Linked DNA regions of Blastopirellula sediminis. The protein of the gene in region 1 interacts with the protein of each later gene in a pairwise test. Links are inferred from orthologs where the notes say so. Each region holds a gene or a part of one and is shown on either strand. Other genes may lie near its edges. The genes, in order: aceE and nth.

Region 1 (9,280 bases):
TGGGATTCACCGTCTATAAGCACCGTGGCAAGCAGATCGTCGTCGAGATCGGCAATCGTCGCTATCGCCTGACCGAGCGATCGGCCAAGAACGGGCAGTTCCGCGGTCGCGTGGAGTTGGACCGGGACGAGGTCGAGCCGTTTATCGAATCGGGGCCGGCCGGCGTCTTTCTGCCGTTTCGCGTCGTCCTCGACTCAGACGATTCGCGGTCGTTCGTCTCGCGGATTCAACTGCTCGAGCACGCGGGGATGTCGATCATTTCCGACATCGACGACACGGTAAAGCACACCGACGTCGCAACGCGTAAGTCGATGCTGGCGAACACGTTTTTGCGTGAATTCAGCACCGTGCCGGGCATTACGGACCTGTTCAAAACCTGGGAAGAGCAGGGCGCCGCGTTTCATTACGTGACCTCCTCGCCGTGGCAGCTATTTTTGCCGCTGTCCGAGTTGTTCCTCTCGGAAGGTTTGCCGGGCGGGACCTTCCATATGAAGTCGATCCGTTTTCGCGATCCGAGCGTTTTGCGGCTATTTATTGCCCGTCGGTGGGGGAAGCGGAAGGCGATCAAGCACATTTTGCAGACCTTTCCCTGTCGCAAGTTTGTGCTCGTCGGCGATTCCGGAGAAAAAGATCCAGAAACTTACGGCGTGATTGCCCGCAAATTTCCCCAGCAGGTCGATCGGATCTATATCCGCGATTTGAGCGGGAAAAACTCGCATCCGGCCCGCTATGCCCGGGCGTTTCACGGGTTGCCGGAGCAGCTATGGCAGGTCTTCCGCGAACCGAGCGAGATCGGCGATCGGGCCCTATCGGCTCCCGACTTTCCGCAGATATCCAGCCGGTTTGCGTGAAGTCAACAAAAAGGGGATCGGGCCTCTTGCCAGGTCGAAGTCTTTGTGGCACGATATGCGGTTTATCTGTGGGCCCGCCGTCAGGCCAGGAGAACTTCGAGTTCCCGCCCACTGCGAAACGAATTTACATTTCGATCGCCTTGTGCGGTCGCCGTCGAACCGAAATCAGGAGTAGTTGATGGGCCACTATACCGGTCCTAAGGCCAGGATTAACCGTCGCTTGGGCGGCGTGATCTACGAGAACCGTGGCGCGATCAAGGGTTACGATCGTCGTGCGACTCCGCCTGGCATGCACAACCGTCCTCGACGCCCGTCCAACTACGGCGCCGCGTTGATGGAAAAGCAAAAGATCAAGCATTATTACGGCTTGGGCGAACGCCAGCTGCGTCGTTACTTCGAAACCGCGAAGCACATGAAGGGGAACACCGGCGAACAGCTGTTGATCCTGTGCGAACGCCGTCTCGATAACGTCGTCCGTCGCGCCGGCCTGGCTTTGACCCGTCCGCAAGCTCGCCAGGGGATCGTTCACGGTCACTTCCTGGTCAACGGCGCCAAGGTCGACAAGCCGTCGTACCAACTGCGTCCGGGCGACGTGGTCAGCGTCCGCAATCGCGAGAAGCTGCAGATCCTGTATCGCAGCATTCTGGGCGAAAACGGCAGCCAGATCGCCGCGTTCGTTTCCCAAGATCAGGAAACGTTGTCGGCGACCTTTGACTCGATTCCGACGGCTGAAGACGTCAGCTTGCCGGTAGACGTCAACATCGTGGTCGAATTTATGTCGCGCTAACCCCGACGACTCGTTCGCCAAGCAATTACGAATTTCCAAGGGATTTTTAGGTGTGACCCACATCGAAGAATCCCTTTTTTTATGTCCCAGCCATCGAACTTTCGCTTCGATCGTTAGACAAGCGCTGAAAGAAACGACATGAGCCACACGCAGCTTGCTGTTTTGGGAGGTGGTCCTGGTGGATACGCCGCCGCCTTTCTCGCCGCCGACCACGGTATGGAAGTCACCTTGATCGAGCAGGAGCCGCGTCTCGGCGGTACCTGTTTGTTGCGAGGTTGTATTCCGTCGAAGGCTTTGCTTCACGTCGCCAAAGTCATTGACGAAACGTACGAACTGCACGACGACTGGGGCGTGTCGTTCGGCGCTCCGCAGATCGATCTCGACAAACTGCGTGCCCGCAAAGACAAGGTCATCGAAACCATGTCGGCCGGGCTGAAGCAGCTGGCCAAACGCCGCAACGTCACCGTGATTCAGGCTCGCGGCAAGTTTCTCGACAGCAACACCTTGGAATTGACCGGCGATAGCCCGACGATTCCGGAAGGGGGCAAGCTGACCTTCGACAAATGCGTGATCGCGACCGGTTCGGTCGCTGCGGTTCCGCCGGCCTTCCAGGTCGACTCGGATCGCGTCATGGATTCCACGGGCGCTCTGCAGTTGCAGGAAGTGCCGGAAACGATGCTGGTCATCGGCGGCGGTTACATCGGTCTCGAAATGGGGAGCGTTTACGCTAACCTCGGCACGCAGGTCAGCGTCGTCGAATTGACCGACGGTCTGCTCCCGGGCGCCGATCGCAACCTGGTGAAGCCGCTGCAGAAGCGGATTGAAACCTTGTTTGAAGGGCGTCTGCACCTCAACACGAAGGTCGGCTCGATCGGCATTCGCGGCGAAAAGGTCGAAGTCGCGTTTGAAGGTCCCGGCAAGTTCGGCACCGAAAAGTACGATCGCGTCCTGGTCTCGATCGGTCGCTGGCCGAACACCAAGGACATCGGTCTGGAAAACACCAAGGTCGTCGTCGACAAGCGCGGCTTTATCGCCGTCAACGGTCAGCTGCAAACCGACGATCCGAAGTTGCTCGCGATCGGCGACGTGACCGGCAACCCGATGCTCGCTCACAAAGCGACGCACGAAGGCCGCACCGCGATCGAAGCGCTGCTCGGTCATCCGGTTGAATTCAAGCCGGCCGCGATCCCGGCGGTGATCTTCACCGACCCGGAAATCGCCTGGGCTGGTCTGATGGAAGAAGAAGCGAAGGCGGCCGGTCGCGAAGTCGAAGTCGTGATGTACCCGTGGGCCGCCAGCGGTCGCGCCCAGTCGCTGGGTCGCTCGGACGGCATGACCAAATGGATCGTCGACCCGACCACCAAGGTGGTTCTGGGCTGCGGCATCGTTGGTCCCGGCGCCGGCGAACTGATCGGCGAAGCGGTCCTGGCGATCGAGATGCGGGCCGAAGTGGGCGACATCGCCGCTTCGATCCACCCCCACCCGACGCTGAGCGAAACCGTCATGAATGCGGCCGAAGTCTTCTTTGGAACGGCGACCGAGATTTACAAGCCGAAACGCTAGGCGACGTAAGTCTTTACGGCGTATGGAATTGCAAAGGGCTCCCGATTTCGGCGTGGAGCCCTTTTCTAACGCGGCGTTCTGACGGAGAATACCGGAACGTACGATTGTGTGAATTGTGCCGCAACATCGGGTGGGGCGAAGTCTGCCTCCCTAGCGTCCAAAGTGAACAGCGGCCTATACTTACAAACTCATTCAGGGTTGGACATTTACGGATGTTCGCCCCGAATCTGACTGCTGGATCGGATTTACCGCCTTCTGAAAAGGAGTGGGCGGTCGTGGCGTCCCAAATTGGCGCCTCCGCAGTTTCCAAATAGCAAGCGAGGAAATATTGATGGCAGAAGCCAAGTTGATGCCCGCCGAGGAAAACATTTTGCGTCAAAATCCGGCGGCTCACTCGCAAGATACCGACCCGAGCGAAACCAAAGAATGGATCGACTCGCTGGATTACATCATTGAGAGCAAAGGGGGCGATCGGGTTCGCTACCTGCTTTCAGCTCTTGAAAACCGTGCTCACGCTCGCGGCGTCGATCTGCCGTTTGCCGCGAACACCCCGTACATCAACTCGATTCACGTCAGCCAGCAGCCGGTTTATCCGGGCAACCGCGAATTTGAACGCCGCATCAAGAGCGTCATTCGTTGGAACGCCATGGCGATGGTGACCCGAGCGAACCGCGACTTTAGCGGTTTGGGCGGTCACATCTCGAGCTACGCTTCGGCCGCGACGCTGTACGAAGTCGCCTTTAACCACTTCTTTCGCGGTCGTCACGGCGGTTACGAAGGGGATCAGGTTTACTTCCAAGGTCACGCTTCGCCGGGCATTTACGCTCGCGCCTTCGTCGAAGGTCGCTTGACCGAAAAGAACCTGGAGAACTTCCGCCGCGAACTGCAGGACGTGCAAGGTCTTTCGTCCTATCCGCACCCGTGGCTGATGCCGGACTTCTGGGAATTCCCGACTGTTTCGATGGGCTTGGGACCGATCTGCTCGATCTACCAGGCGCGCTTCAATCGCTACATGCAAGATCGCGGCATCAAGAAGACCGACGGCACGCGCGTCTGGGCCTTCTTGGGCGACGGCGAATGCGACGAGCCCGAAACGTTGGGCGCGATCAGCCTGGCGGCTCGCGAAGGTTTGAACAACCTGACCTGGACCATCAACTGCAACCTGCAGCGTTTGGACGGTCCGGTTCGCGGTAACGGCAAGATCATCCAGGAACTGGAAGCGGTCTTCCGTGGCGCCGGCTGGAACGTGATCAAAGTGATCTGGGGTAGCGACTGGGATCCGTTGCTCGAAGCCGATCAATCGGGCCTCTTGGTCAAGCGGATGGAAGAAGTGGTCGACGGCCAGTACCAGAAGTACGTCGTCATGCCGGGCTCGTACATCCGCGAGCACTTCTTCGGCAAGTATCCGGAACTGCTCGAACTGGTGAAGTCGTACTCGGACGAACGTCTCGAGAAGATGCTCCGCGGCGGTCACGATCCGGCGAAGGTTTACGCCGCCTACAAGGCTGCCGTCGAGTGCACCAACAAGCCGACCGTCATCCTCGCCAAAACGGTGAAGGGTTACGGCCTGGGCGAAGCGGGCGAAGGCCGCAACGTCACGCACAACCAGAAGAAGCTGAACGAGAAAGAACTGGCCGACTTCCGCAACCGCTTCAGCATTCCGATCTCGGACGAAGAAGTGGTGAAAGCGCCGTTCTATCGTCCGCCGGAAGGCAGCGCCGAGATGAAATACCTGGTCAAGCGTCGCGAGGCGCTGGGCGGGTTCATGCCGACGCGTCCGACCGACAGCCCGAAAATGGACGTTCCGGCTCTGGCCGACTACCAAGAGTTCCTGGGCGATAGCGGCGGCAAAGAACTGTCGACCACGATGGGCTTCGTCCGTTTGCTCAGCAAGCTGGTCAAAGACAAGAGCATCGGTAAGAACATCGTGCCGATCGTTCCGGACGAATCGCGTACCTTCGGTATGGAAGGTATGTTCCGCCAGATCGGCATTTACGCTCACGGCGGCCAGCTGTACGAACCGGTCGACTCCGATCAGTTGATGTACTACAAGGAAGCCAAAGACGGTCAGATCCTGGAAGAAGGGATCACCGAAGCGGGCTCGATGTCGTCGTTCATTGCGGCGGGCAACGCCTACTGCCAGCACGGCATTAACATGGTGCCGTTCTTCATCTACTACTCGATGTTCGGCTTCCAGCGCGTCGGCGACTTGGTTTGGGCCGCTGCGGATACCCGCGCCAAGGGCTTCCTGATCGGCGGTACCGCGGGGCGCACCACGCTGAACGGCGAAGGTTTGCAGCACCAGGACGGCCATAGCCACCTGAACGCGATCGCCTTCCCGACCGTCCGTTCGTACGATCCGGCCTTCGCCTACGAAACGACCGTGATCATCTTCGACGGTATGAAGAAGATGTACGTCGACGGCGAAACCGCGATGTACTACATCACCGTCGGTAACGAAAACTACGCGATGCCGGCGATGCCCGAAGGCGCCGAAGAAGGGATCGTTCGCGGGATCTACAAGTACAACTCGCTCGACGCCGCCAAAGGCAAGAATCGCGTGCAGCTGTTCGGCAGCGGTCCGATTCTGCGTTGCGTCCTCGAAGCGCAGCAGATCCTGGCCGACAAGTACCAGGTCTCCAGCGACGTGTGGAGCGTCACCAGCTACACCGAGTTGCGTCGCGACGCTCACGCGTGCCAACGCTGGAACATGTTCCACCCGACCGAAGAGCCGCGCAAGTCGTACCTCGAACAAGTGATGGAAGGGGTCGAAGGACCGTTCATCGCTTCGAGCGACAACGTCCGCGCGTTGCCGGAACAGATTCGCGATTATCTGCCGGGCAATTTGTTGGCCCTCGGTACCGACGGCATGGGACGCAGCGAAACTCGCGAAGCGCTTCGCCGTCACTTCGAGATCGACGCGGCTTCGGTCGTGATCGCCACCTTGTATCAATTGTTCCGCGAAGGGAAGCTCGACGCCAAAAAGGTCGCCAAGGCGATTAAGGACCTCGACTACAACCCGGAAAAGGTCGATCCCTACTTCGCGTAGGCGGCTTTTCGCGAACTCTCCCTAACATCGATATCGACTCCGCCGGAGCAACATCATGGCGACAGAAGTTAAATTGCCCGAACTGGGCGATGGCATTGAATCAGGCGACATTCTCTCGGTCTACGTCTCGGTTGGAGACGTCGTCACGAAGAATCAAAATATTCTCGAACTCGAAACCGACAAAGCGACCGTCGAAATCCCGACCACCGTCGCCGGCAAAGTGACCAAGGTTCATATCGCCGCCGGCGATAGCGTGCCGATCGGCGGAACGTTGATCTCGGTCGAAGCGGCCGAAGGCGCCGCCGCCGAAGCCAAGCCGGCTCCGGCCGCGCCGAAGACGGAAGCCCCCAAGGCCGAACCGAAAAAGGAAGAGCCTGCTCCGAAAGCGGAAGCTCCGAAGCCCGAGCCGCCGAAACCGGCGCCGACTCCCGCTCCGGCCGCTCCGAAACCGGTCACTCCGGCTCCGCAGCCGGTCGTCGCTTACGAAGCGCCGGTCGCCGTCGCGACTTCGACCGAAGGTTTGATCTACGCCGAAGAAGATGACGTTCCGGCCGGTCCGGCGATTCGTCGCTTCGCTCGCGAAGTTGGCGTCGATCTCCGCTCCGTGCAGGGGACCGGCGAGAATGGTCGCGTCACCCGTGACGATGTGTTGGCCACCGTTCGCAAACTGAGCAAAGCCGGCGGCAAAGCGGCCGCCACGGCGACTGCCGCCGCTCCGGCCAAGGCCGAAAAGCCGATCGCTCCGCCGTCGGTTGTTCCGCCGGGCGAACAAGGCCAAGACAATTACGGCTCGGTCCGCATCGAAAAGATGGCGAAGATCCGCAAGACGATCGCCGCCCAGATGAGCCTGTCGTGGACCACCGCACCGCGCGTCACCAACTTTGACGACGCCGACGTCACCGCGCTCGAAGCGCTCCGTCAGCAAAGCAAAGACGATTACGCCGAAGCGGGCGTCAAGCTGACCTCGATGGCGTTCCTGGTCAAAGCGGTCGCCTTGGCGCTGCGAAACAATCCGGCGCTGAACGCCGTGATCGACATGGAAAACGCCCAGGTCATCTACAAGGAATACGTCAACGTCGGCATCGCCGTCGACTCGGAACGTGGCCTTGTCGTGCCGAACATCCGCAGCGCCGATCGCCTGCCGATTCCGGAAATCGCTCGCGAAGTCCAGAAGCTGGCCAACGACGTCCGCACCGGTTCGTTCTCGATGGACCAGATCCGCGGCGGAACCTTCACCATCAGCAACCTGGGCGCGATCGGCGGGACCTACTCGACCCCGATCATCAACGTCCCGGAAGTGGCGATCCTGCTGGTCGGCCGCAGCCGCAAGCTGCCGGTCGTCGTCAATGACCAGATCGTTCCCCGCATGATGATGCCGCTGAGCCTGTCGTACGACCACCGCCTGGTCGACGGCGCCACGGCCGCTCGCTTCCTGAACGAGATCAAAACCTATCTCGAAGCTCCGAGCCGATTGCTGTTGGCTCCGTAAGCTTTGAATGACGCTAAGAAAAAAGCTCGCCATAATTGGTGAGCTTTTTTTGTGCGCATCGATTCGGTTGGTTCAACGCAATGGGATTCGCAACCAATCGCATCGTATTTGCAAAGATTGCGCTATTCCGGCGTCGTCTCCAATTCATCAATCCCGAAGACCCCATTTCCGGTCGCGGTCTCAATTTCACGACGCGTGCGCGGCTTTTCCAGGTCGAGCCAGTTCGGTATCGGATAGCGGACGACCAGGTCGAGCAGATCTTCGGCCATCAGCGTCTCGATGAGTTGGTCCTTTAACCATTCCCCGTCCTCGATTCTTTGCGTGATTGAGTCTCCTCCGTTGTCTGTGCCGTCGACGTAGCGGCTGTAGAGCAAAAAGCCGGGATCACGCCGCTCATAGATCAGTCGCTCGGTCGGTAGATACAGGTCGATCGTCAAATCGAGATCGAGCAGTTCGGCTAATCGATCGAGCGATTTGGGATATTCGTCGTTCGTCGCTCGATATTGCTGTAGCGCCGTCGTAACTTGCAGCAAACGGAGCTCTTGACGGCAGCGGTTCCAATTTCGTTTTTGATCGATCCATTCGCTCGCCCAGTGGGCGTAGGTCATATCGGCGATGAAGACGCCGCGAACCGATTGATTGAGCGTCGCCGAGAACGCGGCGTAGTTGCCGTCCCAAGAGCGAAAGCGTTCCTCCGCATCCGCTTGCCAGAGACGGGCCGCAATGTCGAACTGCGGAATGTCGTCGATGGTCAGGACGCCATGAAGTTTGTCGTAAACCTGGTTGATTCTCTGGAGCGTCGTATTCTTGTTGTACGGTAGGTGTAGTAAATAGCGCCTTCGCTCGGGGGTGAATTGTTCGGCGTATGCGACCGTCACTTCATCGTGATAGGCGGCGCCTTCGAGCGCCGCCAGGCGCGAAAAACTTTCGGCCACGTCAGCGCAATTGGGCAGGGGAGGGAGGTCGCGCAGAAAGGCGGAGATCTCGTCGAGCAGCTCGCGGTCGCAGACGCCGCTCGACAACAGCCGATGAGTACGGTCCGCCACGACCGGCTCCAGTGCACAGCCGATCGCGATCTGAAGTTGCGATGGGGGCGTAGGGTAGGTGCGGCAGATTCGCCAGCATGTTTTCAAATCCCGCCAGGCCGCCGCCGCGTCCCCTTCGCCGATGTGCATATTCGCTCTGATGCACAAACCGCAAATCGCCAGTCGAACGTTGGGGGGCTCTTCGACGCCGCATTCCTGCAATTGCGAATCGTCAAGCGACGGCCAATACGACGCGTGGCAATTCTCCAGGTCGAATAGCCGGTCAAGGTGTACTCGCTGGTCGTCGACCCATTGGGCCACTGGAGGAATCTGCTCGCGACGCCAGGGATTTTGGTCCAGGTCGTAGACGTAGTTTCGGGGATCGAAGTCGTAATCGCCCCCTTGGCTGAGATCGATCTGCCACTTTTCGGATGCCCAGGCGGTGATCAATTGCAAGTAGTGATCGGAGGAGTCAAGTTCCACAATGCCCGGAGAGAGCTCTTCTTCGATTCCAAG
Region 2 (8,961 bases), 970 kb from region 1 along the record:
GCCGTTACATTCTCGAAATCGTCCATCAGTCGCGTAAGCACGAACATTTGGCGCTCGGCGGCAGTCCCCGCGCATCGATCGCCCTGTTCCGCGCTTCGCAAGCGCTGGCGGCGATTTTGGGACGCAAGTTCGTTTCGCCCGACGATGTGAAACGGATCCTGGCGCCGGTGATGACGCATCGCATGATTCTGAAGCCGGAGAGTCGGCTCCGCAAAATCACCGCCGCCGAAGTGCTCGACGACATCGTCAGCGCGGTACCGGCGCCGGTTCTTGATATGGAGGCCCGAGTGTAGTGCGCTGGTTTGTCGGCGCCATCCTGATTCTGATCATCTCGTCCCTATTCGGACTGAGCCTGCTCGTCTATTCGATGTACGCCCTGCTGGCGGTGATGATCGCCAGTCGGCTGCTGACTCGCTATTGGTCGCGGCACTTGTCGATCACCCGGTCGGTCAATCGCTTGGAAGTGGAAGAAGGGGACGCGATCGCGGTGAACGTGACGGTCACTAACACCGGGGCGCTGCCGATTCCCTGGCTGCTGGTCGAAGATACGCTTCCCCGCCGCGCGACGCTGCATCGCCCTCCGGCCCTGGAGACGAGCGGCGATCGGATCACGCTCGCTTCGCTCGGCCCACGGAAGTCAAAGTCGTTTTACTACCAACTCCGCTGCAATCGGCGCGGTTATTTTCCGATCGGCCCAGCGATGCTCGAGACCGGCGACTTGTTCGGGCTCTATCGGCTGTTTCGCGTCCTGGCGCCGCCTGATTACCTGCAAGTGCTGCCGAAAGTAATTCCGCTCGACGGGTTCGACATCGCGTCGCGACGTCCGATGGGGGAAATCAAGATGACCCATCGGTTGTTTGAAGATCCGACTCGGATCGCCGGGGTCCGCGCCTATCAGGCCGGCGATCCGATCAACCGGGTCAATTGGTCCGCCACCGCACGGACCGGCGTGCTTCATAGCAAGGTCTATGAACCGTCGAGCATCGCCGGCGCGACGATCGTCCTCGACTTCCACAAAGATAGCTTCGCACCGCAGCACGAGCCGATCCGCTCCGAAATGGCGATCTCGCTGGCGGTCGCGATCGCCGGCGCGGTGCAAGAGACCGGCCAGCAAGTTGGCCTGGTTACCAACGCTCGCGACGCCGCCGAGCGAATCAAGCGCGAAACGCTGGTCACCGAAGTGAAAAGTCGGGCGGAAGCCCGCTCGGTCGCCAACGTCGAAAAAAACAACGACCATCTCGTGCCGCAGTTGGTCCAAACGCGCCGCGGCAACGAGCAGATGGCGCTGATTCGCAAGATGCTGGCCCGGGCCGAAATGACCGACGGCCTGACGATGTCGCAACTGATCACCGAGACGGTCAGTCGCATTCCCCGCGACGCGACGGTCATCGCCGTCTTGACCGAGACGACGGTCGAAACGGCGTTGGCGCTCGGCAATCTCCGCCGCGCCGGATACACCGTCACCGCCATCATCAACATTTTTGACGAATACGAATTCGCCCAAGCGGCTGGTAAACTGCTGGCGGAGGGAATTCGTTGTCGCCAATTGAACAACCTGGAAAACATCAGCACCATCTGCCAGGAACAAGCGTTCTCGTGGTTCTAGCAACTTGGCGAAAGTAATGGGCAAACGACAAACTGAACTCGACTACGCGGTCATCGCCATTAATCCGGCGCTGATCATGCTATTGGTCGGCAGTTTGGTGCTGTTTCTGCTCGAGTTGTTCTACCGCGGACCGTATATGGGCCGCATGCAGTTCATCATGGGAGACTTCGTCTTCGCCTGCGTGTTGCTGTCGCGATTGACGATCGAAGAAGGATTTGAAAAGTCAGGGCGGCTCGGCGGGATCTTCGCATTCGTAATGCTGCTGGCCCTGTGGAGATTTGTCCCCGACGCCGTCTGGCTCGGCCTGATTCTGCTGGTCGTGATCTGGTGGTGCGCCAACCGATTGACCTTCGACTGCACGCTGGTCGACGACTCCCGCGACACGTCGCAAAAAGGGTTGATGCAGTGGATCGGGGCCGATTTTGACAGCCTCGGCAGCGAACCAGAAAAAACGCCGCCGCAAACTCAGGTCGCAGCCGACGAAGAGCCGGAGAAAAAGCGGAGTTGGCTCTGGGATGTGCTCGATCCGACTTCCACCCGATTCGCCCCTGGCGTCTGGATCATTTATTTCTCGATGGCGGCGCTGCCGCTGTTTGGTCTCGGTCAGGCGTTCGAACCAAGCGGTGATGCGAGTCTCCGCTGGCGGCTGTTTCTTTACCTTTTCACGTACGTCGCCTCGGCCCTCGGCTTGTTGATGTCGACCAGCTTTCTCAGTCTGCGTCGCTACCTGGGCAAGCGGAACTTGGAGATGCCGACGTCGATGGTCGGCATCTGGCTCGGCACCGGCGCCGTATTGATCGCCGTCGTGATGCTGGTCACCGCGATCCTGCCGCGGCCGCATGCCGAATATGAAGTCGCCAAGATCCCGAGCGTCGGTGAGATGCTCAAGCGGGCCGCTTCCAACTACGCCGTCGGCAAAGATGGGACGCAAGACGATGAGAAACAGGGGACGACCGAGTCGAACGATCAGCAGCAAGCCGGCAAAGAGCAAAAAGAAGCAGGCGACGGCGATCAAGGCGAAAAGAGCGAGACCCAAACAAAATCAGGAGACGGCGACAAACAATCTTCTTCCGGCAAGAAATCGGATCAAGGGAAAAGCGGCGACGACAAGTCGCAGAAGAGTCAGAACCAGGGAGATCAGAAGAACGACTCTTCCTCCCAAAAGAGCGATTCTCAAAGCGCGCAGCAGCAATCCGATCAGAAGTCGGAGCAGAAATCCGATTCTGGTAAGTCGCAACAACAGTCGCAGTCCGATGGGGAGAAATCGGACACGCAAAAATCGGATGGCGAGCAGTCGAACGACAACAACAAGTCGGAACAACAACCAAACGAGAACAAGTCGTCCGAAAACCAATCGTCGCAGAACAACGCGGCGAAACCTCCCAGCGAAGCGCCGAAGCCGCCGCAACCGTCCAGTCCACCGTTCAACTTGATGAGCCTCGTCGGTTCGCTCGGTTATCTGGTCAAACTGATCATCTACGGAGCGGTAGCGCTCGCGGCGCTCTATTTCGCTTGGAAGTTCCGTGCCCAGATCGCCGAGAGTTGGGCGAAGTTTGTCGACGATATGCGGAAGCTGTGGGACTATCTCTTCGGCCGCCGCACGCAGCCTGTTCTGGCGACAGCCGAAGCGGCTCCGGTCGCCAAAACCCCTCTCTTTCCTGCTTTCGCGTCTCCATTTGCTCCGGGGGCGAAGAAGCGATCGCCGGAACAACTTGTTCGTTACACGTTCCAGGCGCTGGAGGCCTGGGGCGCCGACAAGGGGGTCCCTCGCGACAGCGATCAAACGGTGGAGGAATTCGCGCGGCGCTTGGCCAGTGAGTTCTCCAACACCGAAATTGGCCCCTTGGCCCGGGAACTGGCCCGGCAATATGACGAAGTCGCCTATGGCTCGGGGAAAGCGCCTCGCGAGGCGACCGAGTGCGCCCAGCGACTCTGGCGAAACCTGCAATCGGCCTATTGAGTTGCAACCGGCCCCAATTGACGCATCGCCGCGGAGGTTTGAAAATGCGTCAAACCGCCACTTCTCTCAGCCGCCGAACGAACGTTGCCGAAGAAAATCTCGCTCGAAGACCGTAAGAAACAAGCGCGCCGCGTCGTCAAACAACTCGCGACCGACTACCCGATCGCTGAGTGCGCACTGAATTACGAAACGCCGTATCAACTGCTGATCGCGACGATCCTGTCGGCGCAATGCACCGACGCGCGGGTCAATATTGTGACCAAAGAGCTGTTCGCCAAATATCCGACCGCGGAAGATATCGCGGCGCTACCGATCGCAAAGATTGAGAAGTTGGTGCAAACCACCGGCTTTTTTCGGAACAAGGCGAAAAACATCAAAGCGGCCTCGCAGAAGCTGGTCGACGACTATGACGGCGAAGTTCCGCAAGATCTGGAGGCCTTGGTCGCCCTTCCCGGCGTCGGACGCAAAACGGCGAACGTCGTGCTGGGGACCGCCTTCGACATGCCGACCGGAGTGGTCGTCGACACGCATGTAGGGCGATTGAGCCGCCGCATGGGGCTGACCGCCAAGACGGACGCAGTAAAGGTTGAAGAAGAGTTGATGGAACTGCTGCCGAAAAAAGAATGGATCCAATTTTCCCATCGCATGATCCATCACGGCCGCGCGATCTGCGACGCTAGAAAGCCGAAATGCGATCAGTGCCACTTCGCCAAATTCTGCCCTCAGGTGGGGGTCGCCGTGTAGCGGAGGTTCGATCATTTCAATTTTTCGCCACATCTTTATAATCACGGTCATGCGGCGGTCGCCCTGGCGGCGCCCCGGTTTCGTACGCTTCGCCCCCAACCGCCCCCAAACGGCTACCCATGATCCTTTCAGGGAATGAGATTCGAGCACGTCTCGGCAAGGATATTCAGATCGATCCGTACGACGACGACCGGGTCAATCCGAACAGCTACAACTTGACGCTCCACGACGAGTTGATGGTGTACGAAGAGATCGTGCTCGACATGAAAAAGCCGCATCGCGTCCGGCGGTTGCGGATTCCAGAAGAAGGGGTCGTCCTCTCTCCGAATCAGCTTTATCTGGGGCGAACGGTCGAACGGACCGAAACGCACAACTTGGTCCCGATGATCGAGGGACGCTCGTCAGTCGGTCGACTCGGCCTCTTCGTCCATGTCACGGCCGGCTTCGGCGACGTCGGCTTCAATGGCTTTTGGACTCTCGAAATGTTCGCCGTCCAGCCGATCCGCATCTACGCCGGCGTCCCGATCTGCCAGATCTTCTACCACGAGATCAAAGGGGACATCGTCGAGTACGTCAGCAACAAGTACCAGAACAATACCGGCATTCAGCCGAGCTTGCTGTTCAAAGAGCTAAACCCCAACGCGGAAAAAGAAGATCCGCAGCTGCCGCTGAACTTTGGCTTTCCACCGAAGTAGAGAGCCGGCGCCTCAGCCGTAGGTTGGGTGCAGCGCAGCGAAACCCAACAATGCGTTTGCCAGGCCCAGCGCGTACGGCAGGCCGAGCCTGCCGATGTCGTTTGCAAGAAGATCGGCAGGCACGGCCTGCCCTATACTTCGTTACATCACCGCGAAGTAGTTCTCAACCGCGGCGTCAAACCGCTCTCGCGACAGTTCGAGCGGCTCTTTCTCGAACAGGCACAGGTTGCGCACCTGTTGCAGTAAGTCGCGGGGCTGGCAACAGCGATAGGGGCGATTGACCGTCTGATAGTGCTTTTGCACGACGTAGTCGATCACTTCCGCGCGATACTCAAAGCCCATCAAGGGGCACATGATCTTGAAGAGCTGTCGGAATTCTCCTTCCGACGGGTCGGTGACTTCGATCTTGTACGGAATACGACGCAAAAACGCATCGTCGCACAAATCTTTCGGCTCAAGGTTGGTCGAGAAGATGACCAACTGATCGAACGGAACTTGGATCTTTTTACCGTTCGCCATATTCAGGTAGTCGTAACGCTTTTCGAGCGGCACGATCCAGCGATTGAGCAGTTCGTCGGTCCGCATCCGTTGACGACCAAAGTCGTCGATCACCAGCGTGCCGCAGTTGCTTTTCAGCTGCACCGGCGCTTCGCTGATGCCGGTCGTCGTATTGAAGGTGATTTCAAGATTCTCCATCGTCAATTCACCACCGACGACGATCGTTGGCCGTTTGATCCGCACCCAGCGACGATCGAGCTTCGCGCTGTTGAGCAGCCCGCTTTCTTGCGGCAACGGAACCTCTTCGTGGTTGCTCGGATCGTAGAGCCGCAAGATTTCGCCGTCGAGGCCGATCGCCCGCGGAATCCAGATGTGCTGGCCAAACGATCGCGTCACCCGCTCGGCAATGCTCGTTTTACCGTTACCCGGCGAACCGTAGAGGAACAGACCGCGGCCGCTGTTGATGGCCGGGCCCAAGCGGCGGAACATCTCGGGATTGATGAGCAGATCCTCAAAAGCACGGCGGAGATCGTCGATGCTGGGATGCTGCTTTTCGAGCGACTGCGCTTTGACGCTGTCGATGTAATCGTTGAGCGTCACCGGCGCCGCGCCAAAGTAGGTGCAGTGCTCCGAATAACGCTTCCCTCGTTCCCGGCCCAGATCGGTCGGGTAATAGACGTAGTCGTTGGCGACCGTCGTATCTTTGTAGACGACCAACTGGTCGTACTTCATCTTCCGCAACTGCTCTTCGACGATCAGAAACGGCAGACGCAGTTGTTCGGAAATCTGTCGACCGCTCGCTTCACCACGCGAAACCAGATATTTGAGCGCGAGCGCTTCGATCTCGGTATCGGTCAGCCCCGCTTCACGCGCGTTGGTCGGCTCGCGTGGAATGAACGCGTCGAGCGGTTCGTCATCGCGATCGTAAGACGTCGATTTGCCGAGGGCCCCCGCTTCACCCCGTCCCCCTTTCGCCATCTTGTTCAAGCGATCGAGCAACGAGTCGAGCTTTTCGTCCGCGCCGACCGTTTCGAATTCTTGTACCGGTTCGTGCGCAGGAGTGGTTGCGGCGAGCGTCGCCCAGGGATCGCTTCCTCCGTCAGAAGAAGCGTTTTTGCCTGCCAACCGCGCCAGAAGGTCGTTCGCCGGAGTGTTCGTCATTGCCGTATCGCCGAGAAGAGATCGAGAGGGATGGGAACTTTGGGAATCACCCGAAGTCTAGGTTCTCTCACGGCTGGGTCAAAAAATGACGTCGCAATTCGCTCGGAATCGGCACAATCGTTATAACCCGTACGGATACGGATCAATCGGCGAGGATGTACTCCACCAATCGGCTGCAATAAGATGCCATTCGCCCCGGGACGTTCTTGTCCTTGGTTTCCAGCGTGCGTACCTGCGGCAGCAGCGGAGTCGCGACCTCTTCCAGTTCGTCGATCGCATTCAGCGCGAACATCGTCGCGTAATGGCCGTTCTCGGCGATGTTGGCGGTATCGATCAGCACATTCAGCGACTTGTCCCGATCGGCCGGCGAACCGTATTCGGCCAAAGCTTCCGCCGCGATGACCCGCGGGCCGTACGCTTCGTCCGTCAGCATCGCTTCCAATTGTTCGGTCGACTTGTCGACGCCCGACTGTCCGAGCATCAAGACGCCGAAGGCGCCCCAATAGCGGACGGCGCTATCGTCGTCCTTCAGCCGCTTTTGCAGAGCCGGCAGATTGTCGGCCTGCATCATCGACGCCATTTCGGCGGTCGCTTGGATCTTTTCGAGCGGGTACTTCTGCGGATCGTGTCCCATTTCATACGGCGAAGAGCCGACGCTCCGCGAATGGATTTCTCCTTCCGGCAAGAACCCAATGTCGCGAATTTCGAGCTGCCAATCATGAATTGCGGCTCGCATCTTTTTCAGCGTCTCGGCATGCTCGGCGCTGCCGGCCAGGTTGACCGTTTCGTCTTTGTCGCTCTGCAGGTCGTACAACTCTTCCGGATGACGCGACTGCCAGAAGGCGGATTGAACCGGAGTCGTTTCGCCGCGGAGGAACATCTCGCGCCAGAGTCGCGTGGTCGGCGTCTCCATCTGATAGGCCAAGACCTGACCATGCGGCTTGTAAGGCATGAAGTTGCGGACGTAGACGTAGCGTCCGTCGCTGCAGGAGCGGACCATATCGTAACGTTCGTCCATTCGTCCGCGGAAGCCGTACATATACGGCTTGGCCGGCTTTTCCTGGGCCCCCATGAACGCGACCCCTTGCATCCACTCCGGCACGTCGACGCTGGCCAGGCTCAGCATGGTAGGCGCCAGGTCGATAAAGCTGACCAGACGCTCCGAGTCGCCGCCGACCTTGTATTCGCTCGGCGCGAGCGACTTCCACTTCTCCGGCACATGGACGATCAGCGGAACTTGCAAACCGGAATTAACCGGCGTCCGCTTGCTGCGGGGCATGCCGCTTCCATGATCCCCCCAGTAGAGAATGATCGTATCTTCTTCCAGGCCGTCTTCCTTCAGTTGCTGCAAGATGCGGCCAGCCTGGGCGTCCATCGTGGTCAGATTGTCGTAGTACTGCGCCCAGTCTTGGCGAACTTCCGGGAGATCGGGGTGATACGCCGGCAGCGGCGCTTTCGCCGGATCATGGACCGCCGTATGCGGACGTTTGCGAATCTGGCTCTCGTGGCTGACGGTGAAATTGAAGACCGAGAAGAAGGGTTGGCCTTCGTCGCGACCGCGCCAGTGCGCCTTGTTACTCGATTGATCCCAGACCTTGCCGGTGCGCAGCAGGTTGTAGTCTTCCTTGCTGTTGTTGGTGCAGTAGTACCCCTTCTGTCGCAAGTAGACCGGGAACATCTTGAACTGCGCCGGCAAGACGGTCTCACTGCGCATGTGCTCGCCGCCGGTCGCCGGCGGGAAGATGCCCGAAATGATCGTCGTGCGAGCCGGCGCACAAACCGGCGCGTTCGACCAGCAGTGGAGATACTTCATCCCCTTGGCGGCCAACGCGTCGAGGTTCGGCGTGTCAGCGTACTTGTCCCCATAGCAGCCCAGCTGCGGCCCGTTGTCTTCACTCGAAATCCAGAGGATGTTCGGCAGTTTCTGATCAGCCCACAACATGGCGGGCGAAACGAGAAGAAGAGCGAGGGCGAGCAGTTTGCGCATCGATTTTGCCTGAGGGTGCGAAACCAGGAAGGTGGGAAAGGGCGGCAGACGAAGGCGTGCCGGGCCGCTAACTTGATGGGAATAGCTGTTGGCGAAAAAGGGTGGGTCTCGAGCGAATTAAGGCGAATCGCGGCCGATTCGACTCCCCTTCACTCGATTTCTTCGGTATTTTCGTCAGCATCCTCGGCCCCAGCCGAGAGCTATGCTAATGATGATAGTGGAAACCGCCTCAATTTTCCCATCTTTTTTTGATAAATCGAATGCCCTCTCGTTTGTCGATATTCCGCCGCATCCCCCTCGTCGCGATTCC

The links.
Region 2: the proteins of aceE (region 1) and nth interact in binary tests that used the Escherichia coli proteins (3 or more experiments, as listed by UniProt). The link is inferred for Blastopirellula sediminis from one-to-one orthologs.

What each region holds. Positions count from the first base shown.
Region 1 is NZ_JAJKFT010000004.1:125,132-134,411, forward strand. What follows is about bases 3,145-6,450. They hold aceE (pyruvate dehydrogenase (acetyl-transferring), homodimeric type), read left to right. Parts: upstream 3,145-3,532; coding sequence 3,533-6,250; downstream 6,251-6,450. Other genes in these bases: lpdA (dihydrolipoyl dehydrogenase), read left to right, coding at 3,145-3,201; LOC68_RS04355 (dihydrolipoamide acetyltransferase family protein), read left to right, coding at 6,306-6,450. In the rest of the region: phosphatidate phosphatase App1 family protein, read left to right, coding at 1-851; rpsD (30S ribosomal protein S4), read left to right, coding at 1,030-1,638; more of lpdA, read left to right, coding at 1,777-3,144; more of dihydrolipoamide acetyltransferase family protein, read left to right, coding at 6,451-7,739; hypothetical protein, read right to left, coding at 7,862-9,280. UniProt on the Escherichia coli protein: Component of the pyruvate dehydrogenase (PDH) complex, that catalyzes the overall conversion of pyruvate to acetyl-CoA and CO(2).
Region 2 is NZ_JAJKFT010000004.1:1,095,096-1,104,056, reverse strand. The notes cover bases 2,494-5,480. They hold nth (endonuclease III), read left to right. Parts: upstream 2,494-3,650; coding sequence 3,651-4,310; downstream 4,311-5,480. Other genes in these bases: LOC68_RS08180 (AAA family ATPase), read right to left, coding at 5,147-5,480; dcd (dCTP deaminase), read left to right, coding at 4,430-5,005; LOC68_RS08195 (DUF4129 domain-containing protein), read left to right, coding at 2,494-3,566. In the rest of the region: AAA family ATPase, read left to right, coding at 1-293; DUF58 domain-containing protein, read left to right, coding at 293-1,606; more of DUF4129 domain-containing protein, read left to right, coding at 1,623-2,493; more of AAA family ATPase, read right to left, coding at 5,481-6,664; sulfatase-like hydrolase/transferase, read right to left, coding at 6,807-8,651; cytochrome c3 family protein, read left to right, coding at 8,912-8,961. UniProt on the Escherichia coli protein: DNA repair enzyme that has both DNA N-glycosylase activity and AP-lyase activity. The DNA N-glycosylase activity releases various damaged pyrimidines from DNA by cleaving the N-glycosidic bond, leaving an AP (apurinic/apyrimidinic) site.